DNA from 2 places in the Nocardioides sp. NPDC047086 genome. Region 1 is predicted to be linked to the other one. Evidence: riboswitches for the same ligand, from Rfam matches in the RefSeq annotation. Region 1 holds a riboswitch; the other holds the start of a gene.

What was found. Region 1 has a riboswitch for thiamine pyrophosphate ahead of ABZ796_RS08550 (thiamine ABC transporter substrate-binding protein). Riboswitches for the same ligand answer to the same signal wherever they lie in the genome.
Region 2: it holds a riboswitch for thiamine pyrophosphate, as region 1 does, so the genes downstream of both, thiE (thiamine phosphate synthase) here and ABZ796_RS08550 (thiamine ABC transporter substrate-binding protein) in region 1, are expected to answer to the same signal.

What each region holds. Positions count from the first base shown of each region.
Region 1 is NZ_JBEYUV010000008.1:78,811-84,931, reverse strand. Features, by position in the region: gene ABZ796_RS08560 (ABC transporter ATP-binding protein) at 1-105, opposite strand, end outside; gene ABZ796_RS08555 (ABC transporter permease subunit) at 346-2,004, opposite strand; gene ABZ796_RS08550 (thiamine ABC transporter substrate-binding protein) at 2,001-3,077, opposite strand; TPP riboswitch at 3,067-3,175, opposite strand; gene ABZ796_RS08545 (GNAT family N-acetyltransferase) at 3,206-3,637, shown strand; gene ABZ796_RS08540 (MBL fold metallo-hydrolase) at 3,627-4,691, opposite strand; gene ABZ796_RS08535 (hypothetical protein) at 4,688-5,101, opposite strand; gene ABZ796_RS08530 (hypothetical protein) at 5,098-5,454, opposite strand; gene ABZ796_RS08525 (putative protein N(5)-glutamine methyltransferase) at 5,471-6,121, shown strand, end outside.
Region 2 is NZ_JBEYUV010000026.1:70,437-76,557, reverse strand. Features, by position in the region: gene ABZ796_RS18730 (fumarate hydratase) at 1-1,341, opposite strand, end outside; gene ABZ796_RS18725 (NDMA-dependent alcohol dehydrogenase) at 1,417-2,532, opposite strand; gene ABZ796_RS18720 (helix-turn-helix domain-containing protein) at 2,777-4,321, shown strand; TPP riboswitch at 4,382-4,491, shown strand; gene thiE (thiamine phosphate synthase) at 4,485-5,090, shown strand; gene ABZ796_RS18710 (FAD-dependent oxidoreductase) at 5,090-6,121, shown strand, end outside.

The sequences.
Region 1 (6,121 bases):
CGGCCCGAGCAGCGCCAGCACCTCCCCGTCCGCCAGCTCCAGGCTGACGTCCGAGACGGCCGCCTTCCCGTCGTACGCCACCGACACCTCACGCAGCGACAGCATCGCAACCTCGATCCCGCCGAAGCGTCAGCCCGGTCGCCCGAAGCGTCAGTCCGGTCGGCCGAAGCGTCAGCCCCGTCGGCCGAGTCGGCATAGCCGTGACGTCTCGACCGACGTACGTGACGTCTCGGCCGACGTACCTGACGTCTCGGCCGACGGGGCTGACGTCTCGACCGACCGGCGTGACGCTTCGGCCGACGTACGTGACGCCTCGGCCGACGGGGCTGACTTCTCGGCGTGGGATCACAGTGCTCCGATCGAAGGTACGCGGAGACGCTCGACGAGGAGCATCACGACGGCGGTGGCGGCGGCTAGGACACAGGCGGCGGCGAGGGCCATGCCGTAGTTGTCGGACCCCGGACGCGACAGGAGCCGGAGGATAACGACAGGGAGCGTTGGCCGCTCCTCGCGGACGAGGAAGGACGTCGCGCCGAACTCCCCGAGCGATGCCGCGAAGGCGAAGCCGGAGGACGCGAGGAGGGGCTTCCAGATGGCAGGTACGTCGACCGTCATGACCGCGCGCAACGGCCCGGCACCGAGCCCGGCGGCGGCCTGGCGGAGGCGGTCGTCGACCGACGCCAGGACCGGCACCAACGTCCTCACCACCAGAGGCAGCGCGACCAGCGCCTGCGCCAGCGGCACCAACCACGGCTCGTCGCGGAAGTCGAGCGGGGCCGACCCGAGTGTCAGGTAGAGCCCGAGTCCCAGCGTGACGGCGCTGACCCCGAGCGGCACCATGAACAGCCCGTCCAGGAGGGAGCGCACCCGGCGCTCGGCCACCGAACGGGACCGGCGGGTCACCGCGAACGCCACCAGCAGCCCGAGCGCCAGCGCGACCAGCGCGGCCTGCACGGCGACCGCCAGCGAGGTCAGCAGCGCGGTCGTGACCGGCACCGGCAGCGGTGGGTCGAACCCCGGGGTCTGCAGGGCCGTGTAGTTCCGCAGGCTCCACCGGTCATCGGCTCGCAGCGACCCGAGCAGCAGGGCGAGCAGCGGCCCGGCGACCAGCAGGACCAGCACCGACGTGGCCGCCAGGGCCGGGATGTCCCGCAGTGTGACCCGACGGCGGCGTACGACGACCCGGGACTGCGTGGGGTCCGGCACCGAGCGCAGCCGGCCGGCGACGACGAGCAACCCGATGACGACCAACAGCTGGAGCACCGAGAGGACAGCGGCGCCGGGAAGGTCGAACAGCGTGAAGGTCAGCTTGTAGATCTCGGTCTCGATGCTGTTGTAGCGCACCCCGCCGAGGGTGAGCACGATCCCGAACGCGGTGGCGCAGAAGAGGAAGACCACCGACGCCGCCGAGACGATCGCGGGACGCAGCGCGGGCAAGGTGATCGTCAACAGCACCCGGGAAGGCGACGCCCCGAGCGCGGCAGCAGCCTCGCCGGGACGCGGGTCGAGCGACTCCCAGGCCGCCCCGACCGCACGGATCACGACCGAGGCGTTGAAGAAGACCAGCCCGAGGATGATCGCGGTCGGCGTCCCGTCGAGCCCCAGCCCGGACAAGACGCCGGCTTCGCCGATGAGCTCGCGGAAGGCGACCCCGACGACGACGGTGGGGAGTACGAACGGCACCAGCAGCCCCGCCCGGATGACCCGCTGCAGCGGAAAGCTCAGCCGATGAAGTGCGAACGCAGCAGGCAACCCCAGAGCGACGCTCAGCACCGTCGCCAGCCCCGAGGACCACAGCGTGAACCAGAGCGCCCGCTGGATCTCCGGGCGCCCCACGACCCTGGAGACGACCGACGGATCGAAGGATCCGTCGAAGAACAGGCCGCGCTGCACCATCCCCACGACCGGCAGGACGAAGAAGACCGCCAGCACGGCCACCGGGAGGGCGGCGAGCGCGACCAGGGTCGCGATTCGCCGGGTCACAGCGCGACGGGTGGAGCTCACTGCGCGATCGTGTCGCTCCAGGTCGCCAGCCACGCTTCCCGGTTCTCGTCGATCTTCTCGGGCTCGACGGAGAGCGGTGAGGTCGGCTGCTGGGCGAACTTCGCCCAGTCGACGGGCAGCTCGACGCCGGAGGAGACGGGGAACACGTACATGCTCTCGGGCAACGCCCTCTGCACGCTGTCGGAGAGCAAGAAGTCGATCAGCGCCTGGGCGCCCTCGGGGTGGTCGGCCCCCTTGAGCACGCCGGCGTACTCGACCTGTCGGAAGCAGGTGTCGAGCAGCGCGGAGGTCGTCGTCTTGCCGTCCTTGACGGTGAAGGCCGGCGAGGAGTCGTAGGAGACGACGATCGGACGCGTCCCCTTGCCGCCGCCCTGGGTGAAGTCGGAGTAGTAGGCCTGGTCCCAGCCGTCGACGACCTTGGTGCCGTTGTCCATCAGCTTGCCCCAGTAGTCGGCCCAGCCGTCCTCGCCGTACTCGGCGACGGTCGCAAGCAGGAAAGCCATCCCCGGCGTGGACGTCGCGGCGCCCGGCGTCACGAAGAGATCCTTGTACGCCGGTTCGGCCAGGTCGTCGAGCGACTCCGGCGGCGTCAGCTTCTTCGCCGCGAACCACTCGGTGTCGATGTTGACGCACACGCTGCCGTTGTCGACCGGGGTGAGGAAGTGCTCCTCGTCCCCCGGGAGGTTGAAGTCGGAGACGCCCTCGGGGACCTCGGAGGGCGTGTACGCCTCCAGCGCGCCCTGGTCGATCGCCCGGCTGGCGAAGGTGTTGTCGACGCCGAAGACCGCGTCGCCGTCGGGGTTGCCGGTGTCCATGGCGATCTTGGTGGTCAGCTCGCCGCCGTCGCCCGCGTGCCGGATCTCGGCGGTATAGCCCGTCTTCTCTGTGAACTCGGCCAGCACCTCCTTCGGCAGCGTGAAGCTGTCGTGAGTCAGCAGCACGACCGACTTGTCGTCGGCGCCGCTCGACTTCTCCGCGTCCGGCTCGGCGGGGGTGCCCCCGCAGGCGGACAGCAGCAGCGCCGAGACCGAGGCGATCGCAGTGGCAGTGATGGCAGGCGTACGCTTGCGCACTCTGACTCCCTTCGCCGGTGTCAACCGGAGCAGGTTCGGAGGGTCTGCGGCGCTGTTCGCCGCACTCTCAGGCCTCCCGGCCTCCCCTGTCTGTTCCCGCAAACCCTACTGCTTGCGAGAATCCACCCATGACCGACGTCGCCATCTCGTCCTTCGACGACCTCCCCCCGAAGACCGCGTACGCCCTGTGGCAGCTGCGTCAGGAGGTCTTCGTCGTCGAGCAGGACTGCCCCTACCTCGACCTGGACGGCCGTGACCTCGAGCCGGGGACGCGTCACGTGGTGCTGACCGACGGCGACCAGCTCGCCGGCACCGCCCGGATCCTCGACGACGGCGACGTGTGGCGGATCGGCCGCGTCGTCCTCGCTCCCTCCCACCGCGGCCAGGGCCTGGCCGACGTGATCATGAGGGCCGCCGTCGAGGCCGGCACCGACCGCGACATCGTGCTCGACGCCCAGACGCCACTCGCCGGCTGGTACGCCAAGTTCGGGTTCGTGAAGGACGGCGAGGAGTTCCTCGAGGACGACATCCCGCACACCCCGATGCGGCTCACTCGCTGACGGGGACGAACAGGACGCTCGCCTCGGTCTCCTCGCGCGTCGCGAGCCCTCGAGCCGCCAGCAGCTCGAGATGGGCCTTGGTCTCCATGACCGCGAGGCCGGCGTTGAAGTAGTCGAGCTCGGCGAAGGCACGCTCGTGACGGGTCCAGCCGAGGTCGTTCGCGACCTCGAGCGCCGAACGCCGCCCGGCCTGCAAGGACGCGAGCGACTGGGCCAGCCGCGACTCGTGATGGGCCAGGAGCTCGTCGACGCGGGCGTGCGACGACGAGCCGACCGGGCCGTGGGCGGGCAGCAGCCGCAGGTCGGGCAGGGTCCTGACCTTGGTCAGCGACGCCATGAAGTCGCCCAGCGGGTCGATGACCGGAACCGGCTCGAAGCCGATCGAGGGTGTGATCGTGGGCAACACGTGGTCGCCGGCGAACAGGACCGAGCCGGCCAGGTCCGCATAGACGTAGTGACCCTGGGTGTGGCCGGGGGTGTGCACGGCATCGAGGTCGCGCCCGGCCACATCGAGGCGTACATCCCCTTCCAGCCACTGCGAGGGCATCCGCCAGTGGGACAGGTCGGGCGCGGGCGGCGGGTTGGCGGCCCACTCGGCGGCCAGCTCGTGCGCACCGGCGTACGCGAGCAGCCGGTCCGTCGAGACCCAGCCGTCGAGATCGCCGTTGGTGAGCTCGAGCGTGGCCCGGTCGCCGGCGCCGAGCAGCACGTCGGCACCGAATTCCTCACCCAGGACCGAGGCGAGCGTGTAGTGGTCGCGATGCACGTGGGTGACCAGGAACCGCCGGATGTCGCCGAACTCGAAGCCGAGCTTCTTCAGCCCGGCCTCCAGGGCGGAGCGCCCTTCGGTGATCGCCCAGCCGCCGTCGACCAGCGAGAGCCCGTCGTCGCCCTCGAGGACGTAGATGTTGACCGCCTTGAGCCCGTCCATCGGCAGCGGCAGCGGGATCCGGTGCACGCCGTCGGAGACCGTCCAGGCCCCCGGAGCGGACCAGTGCTCTCCCGAGTCAGGCGAGATGGCGGTCGCTGTCGACTGACTGATCGGCTGGCTCATCGGTCTCCTTCGGGTCGACCTCTCCAGAGCCAGAGCAGACCCAGGATCGGCAGCAGAGCAGGAACGAAACCGTATCCGCTCCCGAACTTCGACCATACCGATGCATCCGGGAACCAGGACGGCACGACCAGGGACAGGACACCGACGACGATCACGCCGGCCAGCTCGATCCACAGCATGATCTTCGCGAAACCCGCAGACCCGGCGGCCGCCCGGCGGATCGCGAACCAGCCGGCGACGTAGGTCGCGGCCGCGACCACCGAGAGCGAGTAGGCGATCGGCGCCTCGTCGAACCGGGTGAAGACCTGCACCAGCGACCGGGCACCCGCGGCGAGCACGAAGATCGCGTAGACGGTCAGCAGCACCAAGTGCGGACCGGAACCGGTCTTGGCGGGCGAGGTCTCGGTCACCTGACCATCATGACGCGTACGGCCACGACCCCTGTCGCCAGGGCTGCCGCCGCGATCACGCCCGAGGACCAGGTCGAGCGATCACCGCGCATCGTCTGCAGCGCCAGCGGCATCAGGCACACCAACGCCCCCACGTAGCCCAGGAAGGTCGACAGCGACTCCGGCCTGCGCCCGGCCGACCAGGCCGCCAGCGCACCGATAGCGAGCACGACCGCCAGGATCTCCAGCATCCATGCCACCTGGTCCAGCCACGTCGGCCGCGGCGCCTTCAGCACCACGCCGAGCACGGCCGCGATCGTCACGAACGCGGCATATCCGGCCACGATAAATCCGATCAGGGTCACGGCGTCCACGTGCCAATCTTCTCCAATGACCTCCGATACGCCCGATCCGGGGCTCGTCGCCCGCCTCCGCGCCGCCGGCTGCGTCTTCGCCGAGGACGAGGCGGCCCTGCTCGAGGCCGCGCCGGTCTCCACACACGAGCGGGAGGAGATGGTCGTACGCCGCCTGGCCGGCGAGCCGCTGGAGCTCATCCTGGGCTGGGCCGAGTTCTGCGGGCTCCGGATCCGGGTCGCGCCGGGGGTGTTCGTGCCCCGGCAGCGATCGGCACTGATGGTCGACCTCGCCTGCCGGAGGGCCGGGCACGGCACGGCCCCGAAGGTGCTCGACCTCGGCTGCGGGACCGGAGCACTGGGTGCGGCCGTCGCGGCCCGCGTCCCGGACGCGGAGGTCTGGGCCACCGACATCGACCCGGCGGCGGTCGCGTGCGCCCGGCTGAACCTTCCCCCTGACCGAGTGCTCCTCGGCGACCTCTACGACCCGCTCCCCCACGACCTCGAGCTCGACGTGATCGTGGCCAACGCTCCTTATGTGCCGAGCGACCAGATCCGGAACATGCCGCCCGAGGCGCGCGACCACGAGCACCACGTGGCCCTCGACGGCGGCACGGACGGGCTCGAGGTGCAGCGTCGCGTGATCGAGCAGGCGCCGAAGCATCTCGCCCCTGGCGGCGTACTCGTG
Region 2 (6,121 bases), on a different contig from region 1:
GGCGGTGGTCGGGCCGAAGGAGCCGGACGCCATCCCCTCCGGCGTCTTGGCGGGCCCGGCGTAGTAGACCGGGTGGTTCTTCAGGTAGTCCGGCATCTCCTCGCCGGCGTCGAGGCGCTCCTTGATCTTGGCGTGCGCGATGTCGCGGGCCACGACCATCGGGCCGGACAGGGAGAGGCGGGTCTTGACCGGGTGCTGCGACAGCGTCGCCAGGATCTCCGACATCGGCTGGTTCAGGTCGATGTCCACGACCTCGCCGGCCGCGATCTCCTCGGCCATGCCGGCGTCGGGCATGTACTGCGCCGGGTCGGTCTCGAGCTGCTCGAGGAACACCCCGTCGCGGGTGATCTTGCCCAGCGCCTGGCGGTCGGCGGAGCAGGAGACCGCGATCGCCACCGGACAGCTCGCGCCGTGGCGGGGCAGGCGGACGACGCGTACGTCATGGCAGAAGTACTTGCCACCGAACTGGGCCCCGATCCCGAAGGACTGGGTGAGCTCGAAGACCTTCTCCTCGAGCTCGGTGTCGCGGAAGCCGTGGGCGCTCATCGAGCCCTCGGTCGGGAGGTTGTCGAGGTAGTGGGCCGAGGCGTACTTGGCCGTCTTCAGCGCGAACTCCGCGGAGGTCCCGCCGATGACGACGGCGAGGTGGTACGGCGGGCACGCAGCGGTGCCGAGCGAACGGATCTTCTCGTCGAGGAAGGTCAGGATCCGGTCGGGGTTGAGGATCGCCTTGGTCTCCTGGAACAGGAACGACTTGTTGGCGCTGCCGCCGCCCTTGGCCATGAAGAGGAACTTGTACTCCGGCCCGTTCTCACCCTCGGTGGTCGAGTAGATCTCGACCTGTGCGGGCAGGTTGGAGCCGGTGTTCTTCTCTTCGTAGGTGGTCAGTGGCGCCAGCTGGGAGTAGCGCAGGTTGAGCTTGGTGTAGGCGTCGAAGACACCCCGTGAGACCGTCTCGGCGTCGTCGGCGCCGGTCAGCACGCCCTCGGACTTCTTGCCCATCACGATCGCGGTGCCGGTGTCCTGGCACATCGGCAGGATCCCGCCGGCGGAGATGTTGACGTTCTTGAGCAGGTCGAGCGCGACGAAGCGGTCGTTGCCGGAGGCCTCGGGGTCGTCGATGATCTTGCGGAGCTGGCGCAGGTGGGCCGGGCGGAGGTACTGGTTGATGTCCTTCATCGCCTCGGCGGTCAGCTGCCGGATCGCCTCGGGGTCGACCTTGAGGAACTTGCGCCCGTCGACCTCGATCTCTTCCACCCCCTCGGTGGTGATCAGCCGGTAAGGAGTGTCGTCCTTGCCGGTCGGGAGGAGGTCGGAGTACCGGAACTCAACGTCAGCCACGGAAGAGGATCGTACGCCGCCGTGGCCCCGGTCCCGGCGTCGGCTCCGGCGCCGAGACCGAGGGCCACGACATCCTCAGGAGTGGTCGTGGACGACCACGCCGCGGATGTTGGCGCCGTTGAGCAGGTCGTCGTACCCCTCGTTGACCTGTTCGAGCGTGTAGGTGCGGGTGATGAGCTCGTCCAGCTTGATGTCGCCCTTCTGGTAGAGCCCGAGGATCCGCGGGATGTCGTACGTCGGGTTGCAGTCGCCGAACAGGCTTCCCTTGATCGTCTTGCGGAACAGCGTGGTCACCGCGCCGGAGAGCTGGATCGTCGGCTCGGTGAGCTTGTTGAGCCCGGTGAGGACCAGCACCCCGCCCTTGCCGATCACGTCGAAGCCGTCGGTGACGTTCTCGGTGGTGACCAGGCCCTGGGTGAGGATGGCGGAGTCGGCGAGCTGGCCGCGGGTGAGGTCGGTGACCGTGGCCAGCGCGGAGCCGGCGTCGGCGAAGGCGTGGGTCGCACCGAGCTGGAGGGCGGCCTCGCGCTTGTTCTCCAGCGGGTCGACGGCGACGACGTACTTGGCTCCCGACAGCCGCGCGCCCTGGACGGCGTTGATGCCGATGCCGCCGATGCCGTAGACCACGACCGTGTCGCCGGCCTTCACCGCCGCGGTGTTGACCGCGGACCCGAAGCCGGTGGGTACACCGCAGCCGACCAGCACGGCCGACTCGAGCGAGAGGTCGTCGTCGACCTTGACCACCGAGTTCTGGTGGATGACCCCGTACTGGCTGAAGGTCCCGAGCATGCACATCGCGCCGTACTGCCCGGCGGGCCCGGTGATCGGGAACCGCTCACCGGGCAGGTAGCCCTCCAGGATGGTCGCGCCCATGTCGCAGATGGACTGCTGGCCGTTGGAGCAGTAGCGGCAGGTGCCGCAGTTGGGGATGAAGGAGCACACCACGCGGTCGCCGGCCTTGACCCGGGTGACGCCGGGGCCGACCTCCTCGATGACGCCGGCGCCCTCGTGGCCGAGGACCATCGGGAGCCGGGCCTCGAGATCGCCGTGGGCGATGTGTACGTCGGAGTGGCACAGGCCCGCATGGGTGTAGCGGATCAGCACCTCGCCCGCCTGGGGCTTGTCGAGGTCGAGCTCCTCGATCACGATCGGTTTGCCGGGTTCGTAGACGACGGCTGCCTTGGTCTTCATGCTGACTCCTAGCGTGTTCCGGGATGGGAGCGGGGGATCCTTGCCACGGTCCCAGCGCGCCCGGCCGTCGGGTGTTCAGAACCTGAACAGTTCGCTTCCGGTCCGCCCGACCGCCGGTTAATGTGACGTAAGCCACATTCGATGGGGGGATGTTGTGCCGACCTCGACGTCATCGCCGGAACCGTCAGCGCCGGAGCGGATCGCCGCGTCGTGGCATCGCTCCCGGCTTGCCGGAGTCGACCCGGTGCGCGCCCACGGCTCGCTCTCGCCCGTCGACATCGACCCCCACGGATCCCTGTACGAGGCCGCCGGCCCGGTCCTGAAGGAGCTCGCCGAGAACCTCGACGGCACGACGTACGCCACGGTGCTGGTCGACCGGGACTGCCGGATCGTGCACCGCTGGTGCGGCCGGGCACAGGTGGCGAGAGCGTTCGACGGCCTCGGGGTGGACCTGGGCGCCAGCCTGCTCGAGGAGCGACTGGGCACGAACGCGCCGGGCACCGCGCTCGAGACCAGGCTCCCGGTGCAGGTGCACGGCCCCGAGCACTTCGCCGAGATGCTGCGCGACTTCAGCTGCTTCGCGATGCCGATCCGGCACCCGGTGACCCACCGGATCGAGGGTGTCCTCGACATCACCTCCCTCGCCAGCGACGCCAACCCGCTCCTGCGGCCGGTGGTGCAGCGCGCGGTGACTGACATCCAACGGCGCCTCCAGGACGGCAGCCGCACCACCGACAAGCAGCTGCTGCTGGCCTTCCACGAGGCCGTGGTGGGGTGTCGCGGTGCGCTGGTCGCGGTCGGTGAGAACCTGACCGTGGCCAACCAGACGGCCCAGGACACCCTGACCGGCGCGGACATCGCCGTCCTGCGGATCCTGCTCCAGGACGTACATCTTCCGGGGGTGACGGTCATGGACATGAACCTGGAGTCGGGGGAGTCGGTCCATGTGCATGCCGAGGTGCTCGACACCCGCCGCCTGGCCGCGCTGGTACGCATCGAGCCCCGCGAGCCACGACGCGGGCTCTCGGTCGGTGCGCGGTCGGAGACCGCACGGCAGCCGGGGACGATCCTGGTGGCCGGACCGCCGGGGTCCGGGCGTACGTCGCTGGCCAGGGAGCTCGCGCCGTCCTCTCCGATCACGCTGCTGACCGGTGCCACGACGGTCCTGGAGGGCGACGGCAACTGGGCCAAGCAGTTCCGGCGCCGGATGGCGGCCGGAGTGGGCACCGTCGTCATCGACGGCCTCGAGCTGCTCTCCGACGCCCTGCTCGGTGTCGTCGCGGACGCGCTGGATCGCCCGGACCGGGCTCATGTGGTGATGGTCTCGGCGCCGTTGGCCGAGCTGTCCGAGCACACCGCGGCGGTGGCCGCGCTGGCCTCCCGCGTCGAGGAGAAGCTGCCGCTGGCCGCGCGCCGCGACGAGATCCCCGGGCTGGCGCGCGAGCTGCTCTCCGGGATCAACCCGGACGCCTTCCTGACCCCCGGCGTCGAGCGGATGCTGGTCGAGCACCGCTGGCCGGGCAACGTACGCGAGCTGCGCGCGGTGCTGACCCATGCCGCCGCACGGCGCCGGTTCGGTGCGATCGTCGCCGCCGATCTGCCGCCCAAGCTCGGCTCCGTCCCGGGGCCGCGTTCGGCCGTGCGGCCGCTCGACCAGGCCGAGCGCGACGTCATCGTGCACGAGCTGATCAAGCACGACGGCAACAAGGCCGCGGTCGCCCGCGAGCTCGGGATCTCGCGCACCACGCTGTACGCCAAGATGCGGGCGCTGCGGATCTCGACCTACTAGCAGTGTCCCGCTGTGCGGGCCCTCGGGCTGCGAGCCTTCGGGGGTGCGCGCTATGGTCGGAGACGTCCACACGGGAGTCCGCGGCAGCGGGCTGAGAGGGAGCTGGAGCCGCTCCGACCGTTACACCTGATCCGGATCATGCCGGCGAAGGAAGTGATTGGTTGTGCTTCTTCCACGTATTTTTGCCCTGGTCTCCGCCAGCGATGACCTCGCCCTGCTGCCCGCGTTCGCCGAGGCCGGTGTCGCCGGCTTCCAGGTCCGCGACAAGGACGCGACCACGCGGGAGCTGCTCGCGCTGACGGCGACCGTGATCGAGCGGGTCGAGGCGTACGACGCCTGTGTGGTCGTCGACGACCGGCTCGACGTGGCGCTCGCCGCAGGCGCGCACGGCGTCCATCTCGGCGCTTCCGACCTCCCGGTGGCCGAGGCCCGGCGGATCGCCGATGCGGTCGCTCCGGGGCTGGTCATCGGCGCGACCTGCCGCGACCGTGCCGCGGTCGAGGCGGCCGCCGCCGCTGGTGCGGACTATGCCGGGTTCGGCCCGGTCTTCGCCACCTCGTCCAAGGCCGGTCTTCCCGACCCGTTGGGCGTCGAGGCGGTTGGGGCCGCGGCCGGGGCGCTGCCGCTGATCGCGATCGGTGGGATCTCGGCAGCGTCCGCCGGCGCGGTACGCGCCGCCGGTGCCCACGGGGTCGCCGTGATCGGCGGGCTCTGGCGACAACCGGACCCACACCGAGCAGCGAAGGAGCTCGTGGAAGCGGTCGGCTGATGCGGGTGCGGATCCTCGGTGCCGGGATCGTCGGGCTGTCCGTGGCCGACGAGCTGATCCGTCGCGGGCACGATGTCGAGGTTGTCGACCCGTCGCCGGGTTCCGGTGCGTCCTACGCCGCCGCCGGCATGCTCAGCCCGGCCGGCGAGGCCTGGTACGGCGAGGAGGACCTGACCCGGCTCTGCCTGTCCTCCCTGGCGCTCTGGCCCGACTTCGCCGCCCGGCTCGGGGTGCCGGTGCACACCCGCGGGACGCTGCTGGTCGGCGTCGACGCCGGCGACGTCCAGCAGGTCGAGCGGCAGCTCGCGGTGCTGGATCTCGCCGGCGTCTCCTACGAGAGGCTCCTGCGTCGCGAGCTGCTCGCTCGCGAACCGGGGCTCGGCCGGGTCGCCGGTGGCGCCTTCCTCGCCGAGGACCACTCGGTCGACCCGCGTGCGGTCGTCGCCGCGCTGCTCGATCGGGTCGGGGACCGTGTTGGTCTCGACACGGATTCGTTCGTTCCTCACGAATCCGGCTCGACCGACGGGATCACCGCTGGTCGAGGCGACGGGATCACCGCTGGTCGAGGCGACGGGATCACAGCTGGTCGAGGCGACGGGATCACCGCTGGTCGAGCCGCCGGAGCCGCTAGGCGGAGGCGTGTCGAGACCAACACAGCCGCTGAGGTGACAGTCATCGCCACCGGAGCGAACCTCCCCGCGCCGTACTCCGCGCTCATCCGGCCGGTGCGCGGAGACGTCGTGCGGGTGCGGACGCAGGAGCGGGTGGAGCGGACGGTGCGAGCCTGGGCGCACGGCGAGCAGATCTACGTGGTGCCGCGGGTCGACAGCGACGAGGTGGTCATCGGGGCCACCACCGAGGAGCGTGACGGTCCGCTGCTGCCGACCGTCGAGGGCGTGTGGCGCCTGCTCGACTCCGCCCGCCGGGTGGTGCCGGGGCTCGACCGGGCCGGCGTGGTCGAGGTGACCTCGCGGGACCGCCCGGGCACCGCCGACAACCTCCCGCTCGTCGGCCCGACCCACGAGCCGGGA